Regions from separate parts of the Halomonas profundus genome, predicted to be linked through region 1. Evidence: predicted binding sites of a transcription regulator. Region 1 holds the regulator's gene; each other region holds the start of a gene.
The links. The regulator sigma-54, encoded in region 1, starts transcription at its own class of promoters, with help from an activator protein. The targets are predictions, from matches to a motif close to TGGCACNNNNNTTGCTNT.

Region 1 (5,276 bases):
GTTCCACCACCGCTGCCCTCGCCCTGGGTGATGCACTGGCGGTTGCGTTACTGGAAGCACGCGGCTTTACCGCTGAAGATTTTGCCCTCTCCCACCCCGGCGGCAGTTTGGGCAAGCGCTTACTGCTACGCGTTAGAGACCTCATGCACGACGGCGCACGCCTGCCCCAAGTCGCATTGGGCAGCCCGCTGCGCGACGCATTACTCGAAATTACCCGGCAAGGGCTTGGCTTTACCTGCGTAGTGGATAGCGAAGGACGATTAGCGGGGGTCTACACCGATGGCGATCTACGCCGCACGCTGGATCAATTCCATAATCTGCGCGACGTGCGCGTTGATGATGTCATGACCCGGCCGGGCAAGCGCATAGGCCCCGATATCCTGGCGGCCGAAGCGGTACGTATCATGGAAGAAAGCCGTATTACCGCGCTAGCGGTGGTTGATGAACAACAGCGCCCAATTGGGGCTCTACATATGCACGACCTGCTCGCCAGCGGCGTTATTTAACCCAGCGGCGCCAACACGACCTGCTTTACGAACTGATTGATATGGAGGTTCTATGACCCTACCTGCCTCGCTACTCGACCGACTCCGCCGTGTACGCCTGCTAGCACTGGATGTTGACGGCGTCCTTACCGATGGGCGCCTCTACTTTCAGGCCGATGGTATCGAAATCAAAGCATTCCACACCCAGGATGGCCACGGGCTAAAGCTTCTCAAACGCGTGGGCGTACATGTCGCGTTGATTACCGGGCGCGACTCCCCCATGGTTAGCCAACGCGCGGCGGCACTCGGCATTGACCATGTTCACCAAGGCTGTGAAGACAAGCTGGCCACACTGCGCGGGCTCTGCCAGCGCCTCGATATTGAACTAGAGCAGGTGGCTTATTGTGGCGACGACCTACCCGACCTAGCGGCTATCAAACGTTGCGGCGTCGGCATTACCGTGCCAAACGCGCCGGACTATATGCATACCCACGCCGACTGGACTACCGAACGCCTGGGTGGCCACGGTGCCGTACGTGAGATCTGCGATACGCTGCTTGAATCTCAAGGACACTGGGGCGCGGTGCTCGACACCTATCTGCACGGCCGCACGTAAATGTTTAAACGCTTTAAAGTACGCCTCTGGTTAGCCGGGCTAGTCATCGCGCTGGGGATTCTGCTGGTATGGCTTGACCCCCGCGGGCCTCAAGACACCAGCATCGATCCCGAAGCACAGGCTCAGGAACCTGGCCACGTGCTGGAAAATGCCGAGATTACCCTATTCGGGGATAACGGCAGTGTCATGCAGTCGCTAAAAACACCGCGCCTTATCCATACCCCGCAGCGCAGCGAAACCTGGACGGAAGAGCCCGAGGCAGTACTGTATGACAGCGAAAACCGTCAGTGGCTGGCCAGCGCCGCTGTAGGCACGCTCAACACCGCTACCCAAGCCCTGCTGCTGTCAGGTTCGGCTCGGCTGTTTGCACCAGATGAAGGCTGGCAGCTAGATACCGAGCTACTGCACTATGATGGCCTCGAGCAGCATGCATGGAGTGACACACCGGTATTGATGCAGCAACCGCCACAGCAAATGAGCGCTTCACATATGGACGTTTGGCTTAACACCAGCCAGGTTCGCTTAACGGATAATGTGCGCGGCACGCACCCCCCGGCCACACAACGCTAATAGGAACCGCCATGAAAGCCATGATTTCCCCAGCCCTGCTCTACACTGCACTGTTCGGTTTAGCGATACCTTTATCAGTGTTAGCCCAAACCAACTCATCTTCCCAACAAGCCCCAGTGGAAGTGGAAGCCGACCGTTTAGATCTTGATCAGCGGGCAGGCACAGCTGTTTATACTGGGGATGTGGACATTCGCCAAGGCGAAATGCAGCTGCGCGGCGAGCGGGTAGAGATCGAACGCAACGACGCGGGCGAACTCTCGACAGCCACCGCTACCGGTGAGCGCGCCTACTTGCGCCATCAAGGCGAAGGGCAAGAAGGCCCCACGGAAGGCTGGGCGCGGCGGATTATTTATCACGTCGCCGAGCGTCGCGTAGAGCTGATCGACCAAGCCGAACTGACCCAGCAAGAGGACACCTTTAGTGGCGGTCGCCTTGAGTATTTTATTGACCGAGAAGTGATTCAAGCGCGCTCTGACGTTGATGGCAGCGAGCCCCAGCGCATACGCATGACCCTTCAGCCTGAACAATAGGGAGCCTAGCTGTGGCCACTGCTGACACTGCGCCGATCAAAACCCTTTATGCCCACCACCTGGCTAAAAGCTACAAACGCCGCCGAGTGGTCAAAGACATCAATCTAGAGATATCCCAAGGCAGTGTCGTTGGCCTTTTGGGCCCCAACGGCGCGGGCAAAACCACCTCATTTTATATGATTGTTGGGCTGGTCAAATCCGACGCTGGCAAGGTGGGTATCGACGATGTGGATTTAACGCGCGCCCCCATGCACGAGCGCGCAGCCGCGGGGATTGGCTATCTACCTCAAGAGGCGTCTATTTTCCGCAAACTCTCGGTTGCCGAGAATATTATGGCGATACTCGAGACCCGCAAAGAGCTTAACCGCAGCGATCGCGAACAGCGCCTGGAAGCGCTACTCGAAGACTTCCATATCACCCATATTCGCGACAACCTGGGCATGAGCCTTTCGGGCGGCGAGCGCAGGCGTGTAGAAATAGCCCGCTCGCTAGCCACAGAGCCCGCTTTTATTCTGCTCGATGAGCCTTTTGCGGGCGTTGACCCCATCTCGGTAGGTGAGATTAAAACCATCATTCGTGCACTGAAACAGCGCCATATCGGCGTGCTGATCACCGATCACAACGTGCGTGAAACACTAGACATTTGCGATATCGCCTATATCGTCGGCGATGGGCAAATCATCGCCAGTGGCTCGCCCGCCTCGATTCTCACCAACCAAAAAGTAAGGGATGTGTATTTGGGCGCCGATTTTCGCCTGTAATGTTTTTGCCTTAATCGCCCCTAAATAGCGCTTTAAAACAACTTTACGACCAATGGCATGCTTATTGCACTTGCGCCAAGCACTCACTCGCACTAGGGTGGAGCATTCTGATTAACGAGTGGTTCTCAGATGGTCATGAAAGCTTCTCTCCAACTGCGTATCGGCACACAGCTGACCATGACGCCCCAGTTGCAGCAGGCCATTGCGCTGCTGCAACTCTCTACGCTGGATCTTCGTCAAGAAATTCAGCAGGCCCTCGATGCCAATCCCATGCTGGAGCAGGAAGATGAATTTAGTGAACAGGCTGTCAGCGAGCCTAAGGAAGAAGAGTGGTCAGAGAGCATCCCTACTGAGCTCTCGGTAGATAGCGACTGGTCAGATACCTATCAAGATATGGGAAGCCAGGGGGGCAGCAGCAGCGAAGGCCCCGACTTTGAGCGCCAGGCAGCCGGGCAGAGCCTTCATGGCCACCTGCTGTGGCAACTCGCCATGACCGATTTTAGCGCTCGCGAGCAGCTTGTCGCGGAAAGTTTAATCGACGCGCTAGACGCCAACGGCTACCTGACCCAGCCGCTCAACGACATCCGTGAAGGGCTTCGTGCCCAGGGCATTGACGGGCTAAGCCAACGCGAAGTGGAAACCATTCTACTCAAGCTCCAGCAGTTTGAGCCGACCGGCATATTTGCCCGTGACTTGCGTGAATGCTTGATGCTGCAGCTCGCCGCTCTCCCCGATAATACGCCACTGCTGGTTCCCGCCCGCCGCTTGGTGCGGCAGTTTCTCGAAGCGCTTGGCAAAGACGATATGCGTCTGCTGAAACGCCGTCTAGGGCTCGACGACGAACAGCTGGCCGATGTCATCCTGCTTATTCGCAGCCTAGACCCACGCCCAGGCAGCGCCTACGGCGACACCGATGACAGCTATGTCACCCCCGATCTAGTCGTCCGCCACGATAATGAAGGCTGGCATTTAGAGCTCAACCCCGAGGCCCTGCCACGGCTGCGCATTCAGCCCGACTACGCCAGCTTGATTAAGCGTGCGGATAAAAGCGATGACAACCAGTTTCTCAAAGAGCACTTGCAGGAAGCGCGCTGGTTGATCAAGAGCCTCTCTAGCCGAAACGATACGCTGCTGCGTGTTGGTCGCGAAATCATTACCCGCCAGATTGGCTTTTTAGAGCACGGCGAAGAAGCCATGAAACCACTGATACTGGCCGACATTGCCGAAGCCGTGGAGATGCACGAGTCGACTATTTCACGGGTAACGACGCAAAAATATATCCATACACCCCGTGGTGTGTTTGAACTCAAATACTTTTTCTCAAGCCAGGTGAGCGGTCAAGATGGCGACAGCCACTCCAGCACCGCCATCCGTGCACGACTCAAGAAACTGATTCAAGAGGAGCCGCCCGGCAAGCCGCTTTCAGACAGCCGCTTAGTGACGCTATTAGGCGAAGGAGGGATTCAAGTGGCGCGTCGTACGGTGGCGAAATACCGTGAAGCCATGGGCATTCCCTCTTCCAGTGAACGGCGTCGTTTGCGCTAACTTCGTTAACGTTTCAGGGAAACTCTCGACAAGGGCTTTGCAACGCGGCAAAAAGGGTTACAATCGAAGTACAGTCCGATGGATAAGGAGCACGTCAATGCAAGTAAATATCACTGGTCATCACGTAGAACTGACTGACGCCTTGCGTGACTATGTCAACGAGAAGCTTGAGCGTGTAGAGCGCCATTACGACAATATAACTACGGTGCAAGTCACCTTATCAGTGGAGAAAGAGCGCCAGCAGGCCGCCTGTACGCTGCACGCCGCAGGTGCTGACTTACATGCGGAAGCCCTAGACAGTGATATGTACGCCGCTATCGACGCACTAGCGGACAAAATCGACCGTCAACTCGTTAAACACAAGGAAAAAGCACAAGCTCGCGCCCAAGGCGCCGGTGTGCGTTAATTCAATGACGTTGGAAACCATACTCCCCCCGGAACGCGTTCTGTTCGACGTCCCCGGGGGCAGCAAAAAAAGGGTGCTGGAGTTTTACAGCACCTTTATCGCCCAAAATATCCCCAGCCTGGACAGCCAAGAAGTGTTTAGCCGTTTAATCGGCCGCGAGCGCTTAGGTAGTACGGGTATTGGTAACGGCGTGGCTATTCCTCATGCGCGTAGCCCCCACTGCAACGCCCCTATCGCTGGATTTTTGAAACTGGCTGAAGCGATCGATTTTGACGCTATCGACGGCGACCCGGTAGATCTGGTGTTTGTCCTGTTGGTACCCGAAGAGGCAGATGACACGCATCTCTCACTACTGGGTCAGGT
Region 2 (5,276 bases), 2.6 Mb from region 1:
TGCCATTGCTTCATCGGTTTCCCAAGGCAGGCTCGCCCACTTGATCCGGTAGTTGGAATAGGCCGAATAGGCGTCGGATGTTGACATCATCGGGCACTCCTCTATTAAGCGTTTCGCGTGCTGTTAGCGCTCGTACTCAGACAACGTTGAACAGGCACCGCAACGCCCGCAGCCCGCTTTGATATCGCTAGAGCGCAACGCTGCGAGCTTGAGACGTCTGCCCAACGGCGCCAGGATCGACTCCATAAAGTCGGCGCTGGGCGGCTTATGATCTTCTAATGGCGTGCCGTTAATCGGCACGAACGGCACTACAAAGGGATAAACGCCGATTTCGATTAGGTGTTGGCAGGTTTCCAGAATGGCCTCGCGGGTATCCCCGAGCCCGGCAAGAATATAAGTGCTGACTTGCCCGCGGCCAAAGACGTCAACAGCATCGCGAAACGCCTGCATATACTCTTCGATGCCAACCTCTGCCTTGCCTGGCATTAGCGTTTTTCTTAGCGAAGGTGTGACCACTTCGAGATGCATGCCCAGGCTGTCAATGCCAGCTTCCTTCATGCGGGCATACCAAACGGGATCCTTCGGTGGTTCGCACTGCCCTTGCAGCGGAAGATCCACGGCCGCTTTGATGGCCCTGGCACTTTCGCAAAGGACGCTGGCTCCTCGGTCAGACGTGGCTGGCGTTCCGGTAGTCATGACCATATGTTTGACACCGTCGAGCTCGACAGCGGCCTTAGCCACCTCGGCCAGTTGGTCTGGGGACTTATGCGCAATGGTGCGCCCGGCTTGGAGTGATTGACCAATCGAGCAGAATTTGCAGGCTTTGCGCCTGCTCTCATAGCGGATGCATGTTTGCAGTACCGTCGTGGCCAGTACATCGCGGCTATGCAAGGTGGCGATATGCGTGTAGGGGACGCCGTCAGCGGTTTGCAGGTCGTAGAAGTGGGGCGTATCTGCAAAGGTAATATCGGCCATAGGAATCGTGTTTTCAGTCAGCCTATGCCCTTCATCACCTGACACTACGCTAAACGGTGAACGCCATGCCGACTGGGTATAGACGGGCACCATCATAGTGATTCCATCGATGGTTATTGCCTGATGGTCAGAAGGGCCAGCGCCGCCCCGTCGGCTGACATGCTCTTGTGATGCATCCTGCAGGCGTACGCCATGGGTTTGAAGTTCGGTGAACAAGCGTGAGCGATCGGCGAGCTTACTCATCTTCATCTCCTTGGGCATTATGGCCCTGAGCGGAAGTGGCCAGTGGCTGGCAGCAGTGGGCGGGCATATCGTTAATGGCTAAGCTCAACAGTTCAGGGCGCGCATAGTGGCCCACCGAATCCATCATTCGCTTACGCTTGGTAATCAGGGCGAAATCCAGGTCGGCAATAACGGTGCCTTCTCCTTTGCGCAGCGGCTCGGCCAAGTGCTTACCTTCTGGCGAGATAATGGCGGTGTTACAGCCATCACGCAGAGCACGTTGTAGCGTGGTGTCGGGGGTAATGGATTCGATTTGGGAGTCGGTTAGCCAGCCGGTGGCGTTAACCACGAAACAGCCCGCTTCAAGGGCGTGATGACGGATGGTTACTTCAATTTGATCCGCAAAGACTGGGCCGACCAGCGAGCCAGGAAACTGGCTGCAGTGGATCTGCTCGTGCTGGGTCATCAGGGCATAACGTGCCAACGGATTGTAGTGCTCCCAGCAGGCCAGGGCGCCAACACGGCCCACGGCGCTATCCACCACCTTCAAGCCCGAGGCATCGCCCTGGCCCCAAATCATGCGTTCGTGGTAGGTCGGCGTGAGCTTTCGGCGTTTCAGCAACAGACGCCCGTCGCTATCAAAGATCAGTTGAGTATTGTAGAGGGTGCCATGATCACGCTCATTAACGCCAAGCACGACGACGATGCTCAGGGTGCGAGCGCGCTCAGCGACAGCATCAGTGATCGGGCCTGGTACCACCACGGCCTGTTCATACAGCCGGAAGTGCTCGGCGCCACAGGCCACGGCGGGGTAGACAAATGAAAAGTACGGATAGTAGGGAACGAAGGTTTCGGGGAACACGATCAGCTCAGCCCCCTTGCTGGCCGCTTCGTCGATTGCATCCAGTACCTTGACCAGCGTGCCGCCAACACTCTCAAGATCGGGAGAAAGCTGAGCGGCAGCGGCCCGCACTATGGTCGTTCCTGTCATGTTTGCTTGTGCCATGACCGCTGCTCCCCTTAGACCGTCCAGGTATCGATGATCAGTGCATCGTCGCGCACGTGAAGCAGCTTGAGGTCAAGCACATCCAGTGGATTGATCGCGCGGATGCCCTCAATGAGTGACGGTTCGCCATGACCATAGAGTGCTTGAAGAGCAAAGCGGCAGGCGTAGACCTTGCCTCCCTCGGCCATAAACTTGGTCAACTGATTGTTGAAATTCATGTGGCCGGGAAACGCTTCATCGCCCAGGGTCGGGAAGCCACGCTGGACACCCAAAGTGACGCCAGGGCCATACAGTAAGATGGAGGTTTCAAAGCCTTTACGCAGCAAACGCGTTGCCTGCAGCATATTCACGAAGCCGATCGACCCCTCAAAGGCAACCGTATGAAAAGTTACCAGGGCTTTTTCGCCTGGTTTCGCTTTTACGTCTTCAAAAACCTTCTCTTCGTAGTCGACCAGAAAATCGCCTTTCTTGTTGAGTGGTTGCGTCACTGTAGGCATGTCTAAGCTCCGTTTATTGCGAGTGGGAGAGTCGTTAACCGCCGTGCTTACACAAGCGGTACGATCAATACGGAGCAATCGACGTGCCAATTGATATGCTTATTGATCCAATCAATTGTCGATCATGTAGGTCGCTCTAAGCCTAAAAATTGACCAAATTTTTAGGCTAAAAAAATAATAAAAGGCTAATGTTTCAAAAAAACTGTGTTTTTCACCTTATTTGTGCAATAAAAGTGTGTTTTGCACCATTAAGTGCATATGCAATCAATTTTTTATTTGTGCAATCTTTAGCCCATCAGTGATAAGTTTTGGTCGATAAGAAGAGTAGGTAACAATGTTTATTTAACGACGGGGAAGATATGCATACATCTGAGCTGGAACGCTGGCGAAAACGTTTAGACAAGGAGGTCAGCCAGCCAGCTTATCGTCTGGTCGCTGAATTGATTGCTGAAGATATCGGTAGTGGTCGGCTGCAGCCCCGCGAGCGACTGCCCCCGCTGAGAGAACTGGCGGGGGCTTTGAGTATCAATTACACGACGGCGGCGCGTGCCTATAACGAAGCTAAGCTGCGAGGCTTGATTGACTCGCATCCGGGCTCGGGCACTTTTATTAAAGGTAAGGCAGTGTCAGTGAAGCCGAGCAGTGGTTATGAGATGACCATGAACCTAATGATTGAGCCCGCGATACCGACGTTGATTGAACGAGTACGCGATAGCGCTATCTCGGTGTTGGCCCAGCGTGATCTTTACTCACTGCTGCGTTATCAAACCTTTGGTGGCAGCCATCATGACCGTGTGGCTGCGCTCCAATGGCTGGATCGGCGGCTGGACAACACGACACTGGAACAGGTCTTGATATGCCCCGGTATTCACAGCGGCCTGGTTGGGCTACTGATGCAGTTGGTAGCCCCAGGTCAGCTAATTTGTGTCGAAAGCCTGGTCTACCCCGGCCTAAAGGCTATTGCGGCCCAGCTCGGGCTGACCCTGCATTCATTGGAGCGTGACTCCGATGGCCCTCTTGTTCGCTCCTTCGAGGATATCTGTAAGCAGGGTCAAGTGGCCGTTTTGTACATTAATCCCACCATCCAAAACCCCACGACGACGACTATTCCCTTGGGGCGTCGTGAAGCTTTGGCCGATGTTGCCTTGCGCTATAGCATCCCGATTATTGAAGATGATGCTTACACCATGCTCAGCGAAGAGAAGATCGTCCCTATTGCTAACTTGGCCCCTGAGCTCACTTACTATCTGACGGGGACTGCCAAGTGTTTCGGTCCCGGTTTGCGATCAGGATTCCTACACGCCCCCACCAAGCGACAGGCGCAGAGAACCGCTGGCGCGCTTCGAGCCACCTCGGTGATGTCCAGCCCGCTGATTGATGCCCTGGTCACCGAGTGGATAACCGATGGGACGGCGGATGCCATGCTTAAAGCGATCCGTATCGAGGCCATTGCCCGCCTTGAAATAGCCGAGAAGATTCTGGGACGTCAGCGCATCGTGTCTGCCAAAGGTGCTTTCCACCTATGGCTTAAGCTGCCCAAGCACTCTGGCTGGAACCCTTCAGAGCTGGCGGTGCAATTACGTTCACATGGCGTTAGTGCGGTTGCCAGCGCTGCTTTTAGTACCGACAACCATCCCCCTGAAGCTCTGCGCTTGTGCTTCGGTGGTCAACTGACAAGAGAGGACTGGGAGGAAAGGCTGCATTATGTGGCGGATATCATCGACCAACCTGCCTATCTGTCATCTCTGACGATGTAACCTTGGTCAACTGTCCTAGTGACGGTTTGGTATTGATTAGCCAGACGAATAGCAAAAGTGGTTTAACGCCCATTATCTTCGGCGATAAGTGGCTAGGGGTTCTTATCTCCTTAGTTTAATGCACGCTGTGGAGCACTACCACGGTTGCGATCCGTCGTCTGATCCGGCTTTTTTGAGGCCTTCTGAGCCTGTACTTGTCAGCTGTGCATAGGCATAGTCCTTAAGTTAGTTTGAACGCTAACAAAGCTATTTATCGCCTAGCTGGTTCGGTTTCGTTTAGGAGGTGCCCGTTAATATGTTGATATATATTGTCTTTTTGATGATCTTTGTGGGCGTGACCGCAGCTCTGTATCAGGTGTATGAAATTCATTACAACATCAACGTCGGCAACGATAAAAAGTTGTCGAAGGCTGATAAAAGCCACTTACAAGCGCTTTCTGACCAAGCCAAAACCGCCACGCAAACCCATGCCCGGCCAGACTTTGATCAAGCGGCAGCCAATGCCTTGAGCCCTAATCTCGATCGGGATATCGCACTGAAGGCTTTTGCTGAAGAGGAAAAAGGCGTCTACGCGATCCCTTTGTTGCGGCGTAAAGCGCGGTTGTGTTTTAACGGCGATAGCAGTGCGAATGTAAACAGCGTAAAAGTGCGTCACTTGCCGTTTTGGAAAACAACGCTGCCGCATACCAATATACGCGCAGCGTTGATTACACTGGTTATTTTGAACTGTTTCTTGGTTCAGCTACTGGCTGCCATGAGTGTTTATACGCTGGGTTATCCAGTCTCGATGCCTTGGCTGGCTTGGCTAAACGACCCCAT
Region 3 (5,276 bases), 350 kb from region 1:
CACCGCGTAAGGCGGCAGCGAACCTTCGGCGCTCCAGGGGTTAGCAGGATCCAGCGCTTGCCAGGCGTGTTTTTCAAGTGCCTGGGTAACTGCCTCACCCATATTCTCTAAAGGAAGCGGTAGGTCGGTGACGTTATACAGCGCTAGCAGCCGGCGACCATCGTGGAGCGGGCCGCGCTCTACTGCCAATAGTTCCGGTGCTGAGACCACAACCCGTTGAGCGGCATTGGGGTGAAAGCAGGGCTCCTTGCGGCGCTGGTCTAATAGCCGGTTTAAGGCGTGGAAAACATCGTGAGTGGGCGTCGACGGGCTATCGAGTAGGAGGTCAAGCTCGCTACGCTGCCAGCGCCGGCGGTTGATCGAACGTAGCCGCCCACTGCGCTCAACGCCTTCCACGTCATTGAGTGTGCCAGTTAGGGTGTGAATATACAGCGCGGGGATACCTTGCAAACTCAGCATAATTGCTTGGCTGCATAGAAAACGCGCTACCTGCCACGGGTCGGGGCCGCGGCGGGTGCCGCGCATGGCTTCAAACCAGGTGATATTGATCTCATAGGGCGTATCGCTTCCATCGGGGTTGCTACGCATGCTGACAAAGCCTCCGAAACGGTGCATCAGCTCCAGCAGCGCATCCCGCTCGTGATCGGGCAATAAACCTTCCAAGGGGCGAACGCCAATGCCGTCGTGGCTGGCCGTAAAGTTGAGGTAGGTGCATTGGTCGGGCAGTACCGGAAGGCTGGCAAGCCAGGTCTGTAAGGTGCTCGCTTCGCCCCGGGTGAGGGTGTGCAATAGCAGCGGGGGGAGGGCAAACTGATACACCATATGGGCTTCGTCGGGGTCCCCCGCTGGCAACCGATCCAAGCCAAAATAACTGATATTTTCCTGGTGGGGCACATTGGTTTCGGTGATTAACAGGGTACCTGGGGCCACGTGATCCACAATCGCTCGTAGCAGCCGCACCACAGTGTGGGTTTCCGGCAGGTGAATGCAGGCAGTACCCAGCCGCTTCCACAGAAAGGCCACCGCATCCAAACGTACAATCCGCGTTCCTTGCTCCAGGTAGAACAGCAAAATACCCACGAACTCCAGCAGCACATCCGGATTTTCAAAGTTCAGGTCAAGCTGGTCTTCGGAGAACGTCGCCCACAGGTAGCGGGTGCCACGCCGGGTGGAAATGGGCACCAGCAGCGGGCTGCTGCGTGGGCGCACCACCTGGGAGACATCGGTCTCTGGATCGACTTCGATAAAGTAGTCGCGGCCGGGCAGGCTGCCGCTCAGGTAATCCACAAACCAGAGAGACTCCCGTGAGACGTGATTGAGCACCAGGTCGGCCATTAAGTCGTAATGGCTGGCGAGTTCGCGGATGTGCGACCAATCACCAAGATCGGGGTTCACTTCCCGGTAGTGGATCACCGAAAAGCCGTCGTCGCTGCTCCAGGGAAAGAAGGGCAGTACATGTACACCGCTGATGCGATCGCCCAACCGCGCTTGAAGAAAATCGCTAAGCACTGCCAACGGCGGCACACCATCTTCAATAATCGAGTCACCGTAGCTGATCACCCACTGATCTTTTTCGCTCCAAGAGGGTGCATTTTTAGTGCTGGTTCTACCGGAGCTGGATGAAAATGGGGCAAGCGACTGAAAATGCGCTAGACGCTGGTTTAAACGGCGCTGCACTTCCCCCGCCCTGGGGCCATAAAGGTGGCTGAGGTAGTCGTTAACGGTCTGCTCAAAGGGGGGCATGGGTAGCTCCTGATAAACAATCTGCCACAAACGCTGCAGCTTGTGTGCCAAATCGTTACAATACGAGGTTGATACCGCGTTTAAACGCTAAGATACATTAGCTTGTGGCAGTTACTACTGCTAAAACGCTATTAATAGCACACACATTGACAGGTTATAACACGCTAACTCGTGCGGTACGCCGACACGAGCTGACAACAGGTTGACCGCCATGCATTGCCCTTTTTGTGGTGCAAACGATACTCGAGTGACTGATTCGCGCCTGGTAGCGGATGGTGATCAGGTACGCCGTCGACGCCAGTGTGCGAGCTGCCAAGAGCGCTTTACCACCTACGAAACCGCAGAATTGGTAATGCCGCGGGTGGTGAAGTCCGACGGCTCCCGCGAGAGCTTTAATGAAGCCAAACTGCGGGCAGGTATGTTGCGTGCGCTGGAAAAGCGTCCGGTCAGTGCAGAAGCCATTGAAGCGGCGGTAGAGCGCATCCGCCAAACCTTACGTGCCCGGGGCGATCGCGAAATCAACGCCCGTGATATTGGCGAGTCGGTCATGCAAGCGCTTAAAACCCTCGATCACGTAGCCTATATCCGCTTTGCTTCGGTATATCGCAAGTTCCAGGATCTGGATGAATTTCGCGCTGAGATTGACCGGCTGTCCCAAGAGCCCTCTTCCCGACTGGGCCATGGCAGCGAGTCGTCAAAATGAGTGCTGTCTTTAGCCAAGCCGACCACCGCTATATGGCGCGGGCGCTGCAACTGGCGCAAAAAGGCTTATACACCACGGATCCCAACCCGCGGGTCGGCTGTGTGATTGTGCGTGACGAGCAGATTGTCGGTGAAGGCTTTCACCTGTGTGCCGGTGAACCCCACGCCGAAATTCACGCGTTGAATGATGCTGGTGAGCAAGCCCTGGGCGCGACCGCGTACGTCACCCTGGAGCCTTGTTCCCACACCGGCCGCACTGGCCCCTGCGCGGTGGCGCTCCAGGAAGCGAAGGTGTCGCGGGTAGTGGTTGCCATGGTGGATCCGAACCCGCAGGTGAGTGGCCGCGGTATTCGTCTGCTTGAAGAGGCGGGTGTTGAGGTGGCGGTGGGGTTATTAGAGAGTGACGCGCGCGCTCTGAATCCCGGCTTTATTGCTCGCATGACCCAGCAGCGTCCCTTTGTGCGCCTGAAAATGGCGATGAGTCTAGATGGTCGTACCGCCATGGGGTCGGGGGAGTCTCAGTGGATCACCGGGCCTGAAGCACGCACCCAGGTGCAGCGGCTACGGGCACGCTCCAGCGCGATATTAAGCGGCGTTGAGTCGCTCATTATGGACGACTCTCGGCTGACGTTACGAGCAGAGCAGTTACAGCTGAACAACGCAGACCAAGTGGTTCACCGCCAGCCCCTGCGGGTGATTTTAGATACCCACTTGCGCCTACCTCTGGCGGCAGCCTGTTTAAGCGAGCCTGGGCGTACGCTAGTGATCACCACATCAGACCACTTGGAAGAGAAGCGGGAACGGTTAACTCAGGCGGGCGCTGAAGTACAGGTGTTGCCCGCCGGTAGCGATGGCCGTATCGATTTAGTGGCAATGCTGCAGTGGTTAGCCGAAAATGAACAGGTTAATGAACTGCTGGTGGAAACCGGAGCGACATTGGCGGGCGCTATGCTCGATGCGGCGTTGGTCGATGAGCTACAGCTGTTTGTTGCCCCCACACTGTTAGGCGGCGAAGCGCGGCCCCTTTTTGCGTTGCCAGGGCTCTCACGTATGGCCGATCAGCGGCGGTTAACCATTCACGATATGCGAGCAGTAGGGCGCGATTGGCGCATTATTGCATCCCCTCTAGCGACTAGCGCATCTGGCGAATTTTGCGAGAGCAAGGTACCCTGACGCGCAAAATCGTGACTCACTCTCGCGACACTCTTTCTCGATAACCTATCCTGACAAGCTATCGTGACAACACTTATTGGAGATTCCATGGCGCACCCCTCCTCTAGAGGCTTAGCCCCTATCGCCGAGCTGGTGGACGATATCCGCCAGGGCAAAATGGTGATTCTCATGGACGATGAGGATCGCGAAAATGAAGGTGATATCATCATGGCCGCCGAAAAAGTGCAGGCCGAGCATATCAACTTTATGGCCCGTTTCGCCCGCGGCTTGATCTGCATGCCGATGACTCGCGCCCGCTGTGAGCAGCTTAATCTGCCGCTAATGGTGCGTGATAACGGTTCCGGTTTTGGCACCAAGTTTACTCTCTCCATTGAGGCAACCGAAGGCGTCACGACGGGTATTTCAGCTGCAGATCGTGCGCGTACCGTGCAAGCCGCGGTGGCACCCAATGCAAAGCCCTCTGATATCGTTCAGCCAGGCCATATCTTTCCGCTGATGGCCGAGCCGGGCGGCGTGCTGCGCCGTGCCGGGCATACGGAAGCTTCGTGTGATTTGGCGGCACTGGCGGGCTGTGACCCTAGCGGTGTAATCTGCGAGATTATGAATGATGATGGCAGCATGGCGCGCCGCCCCGAGCTTGAAGCCTTCGCCCAGGAGCACGGTATTAAGATCGGTACCATCGCGGATCTGATTCACTACCGTATCGTTAACGAACAGACCATCGATCATCTGGAAGCGTCAACGGTCATGACCTCCCATGGCGAGCTTGAGCTGCACGTGTTCCGTGATCGTATCCAGGGCGCTCACCATTTGGCGTTGGTGAACGGTCAGCCCACGCCGGAACAGGCCACCACGGTGCGCGTGCATCTGACTGATACGCTGCGCGATGTAATGGGCTTGATGAAAGACGAACAGTGCCGCTGGGATGCCCATCGTGCGCTGGAAGAGATTGCCGGAGCCGCGCCAGGTGTGTTTGTGTTGATTGACGACGGCCGCCCGCACCAGGATTTGAAAGACCAGCTGGATATCTTTTTGGATCGCGTGCGCCAGCCGCGTACCAGCGACTCCGACGGTGCCGGTAACTACTTGACCATCGGCACCGGTTCTCAGATTCTGCGCTATTTAGGCGTGGGTAAAATGCGATTACTTAGTTCACCGTGGAAGTTTTCGGCGCTGTCCGGCTTTGACCTCGAAGTCGTAGAGCGTCTGGGCCCTAATGACACGGCGTATGAACCAACTTCTCAGCAGAACTAATTCAGCAGGAATAAATTGATGCACTCCCTCACTCAAGTTGAAGGTACGTTTGTTGATGTCGATGGCCGCTATGTCATCGTGGTCGGCCGTTTTAACCATCACGTGGTCGATAGCCTGGTGGAAGGCGCCGTCGACAGCTTGACCCGTCACGGTGTCGACGCCGAGCATATCCACATTGTTCACGTGCCGGGCGCCTGGGAACTCCCGCTGGCGGTGAAGCGCGTGTTGAAGGTAATGAAACCCGACGCAGTGATTGCCCTGGGCGCGGTCATTCGCGGTGGCACACCGCATTTTGAATACGTGGCGGGCGGCTGTAATACGGCGATTAATCACTTACAGCTTGAGTTTGATACCCCGGTGGCTAATGGTGTGTTAACCGTTGAAACCATTGAGCAAGCGATTGA

Region 2: LMS44_RS20945 (MSMEG_0572/Sll0783 family nitrogen starvation response protein) is a predicted target of sigma-54. The motif match lies at 2,772-2,789, and genes of this name have one in related genera.
Region 3: LMS44_RS07150 (sugar phosphorylase) is a predicted target of sigma-54. The motif match lies at 1,776-1,793, and genes of this name have one in related genera.

The regions. Positions count from the first base shown of each region.
Region 1 covers NZ_CP086344.1:1,938,236-1,943,511, reverse strand. The annotation lists gene LMS44_RS08625 (KpsF/GutQ family sugar-phosphate isomerase) at 1-506, shown strand, start outside; gene LMS44_RS08620 (KdsC family phosphatase) at 559-1,101, shown strand; gene lptC (LPS export ABC transporter periplasmic protein LptC) at 1,102-1,671, shown strand; gene lptA (lipopolysaccharide transport periplasmic protein LptA) at 1,683-2,201, shown strand; gene lptB (LPS export ABC transporter ATP-binding protein) at 2,213-2,962, shown strand; gene LMS44_RS08600 (RNA polymerase factor sigma-54) at 3,092-4,507, shown strand; gene hpf (ribosome hibernation-promoting factor, HPF/YfiA family) at 4,605-4,913, shown strand; gene LMS44_RS08590 (PTS sugar transporter subunit IIA) at 4,918-5,276, shown strand, end outside.
Region 2 covers NZ_CP086344.1:4,601,069-4,606,344, reverse strand. The annotation lists gene LMS44_RS20960 (MSMEG_0567/Sll0786 family nitrogen starvation N-acetyltransferase) at 1-90, opposite strand, end outside; gene LMS44_RS20955 (MSMEG_0568 family radical SAM protein) at 124-1,218, opposite strand; gene LMS44_RS20950 (Nit6803 family nitrilase) at 1,211-2,203, opposite strand; gene LMS44_RS20945 (MSMEG_0572/Sll0783 family nitrogen starvation response protein) at 2,218-2,700, opposite strand; gene LMS44_RS20940 (aminotransferase-like domain-containing protein) at 3,060-4,457, shown strand; gene LMS44_RS20935 (hypothetical protein) at 4,753-5,276, shown strand, end outside.
Region 3 covers NZ_CP086344.1:1,585,118-1,590,393, forward strand. The annotation lists gene LMS44_RS07150 (sugar phosphorylase) at 1-1,743, opposite strand, end outside; gene nrdR (transcriptional regulator NrdR) at 1,955-2,446, shown strand; gene ribD (bifunctional diaminohydroxyphosphoribosylaminopyrimidine deaminase/5-amino-6-(5-phosphoribosylamino)uracil reductase RibD) at 2,443-3,618, shown strand; gene ribBA (bifunctional 3,4-dihydroxy-2-butanone-4-phosphate synthase/GTP cyclohydrolase II) at 3,706-4,872, shown strand; gene ribH (6,7-dimethyl-8-ribityllumazine synthase) at 4,891-5,276, shown strand, end outside.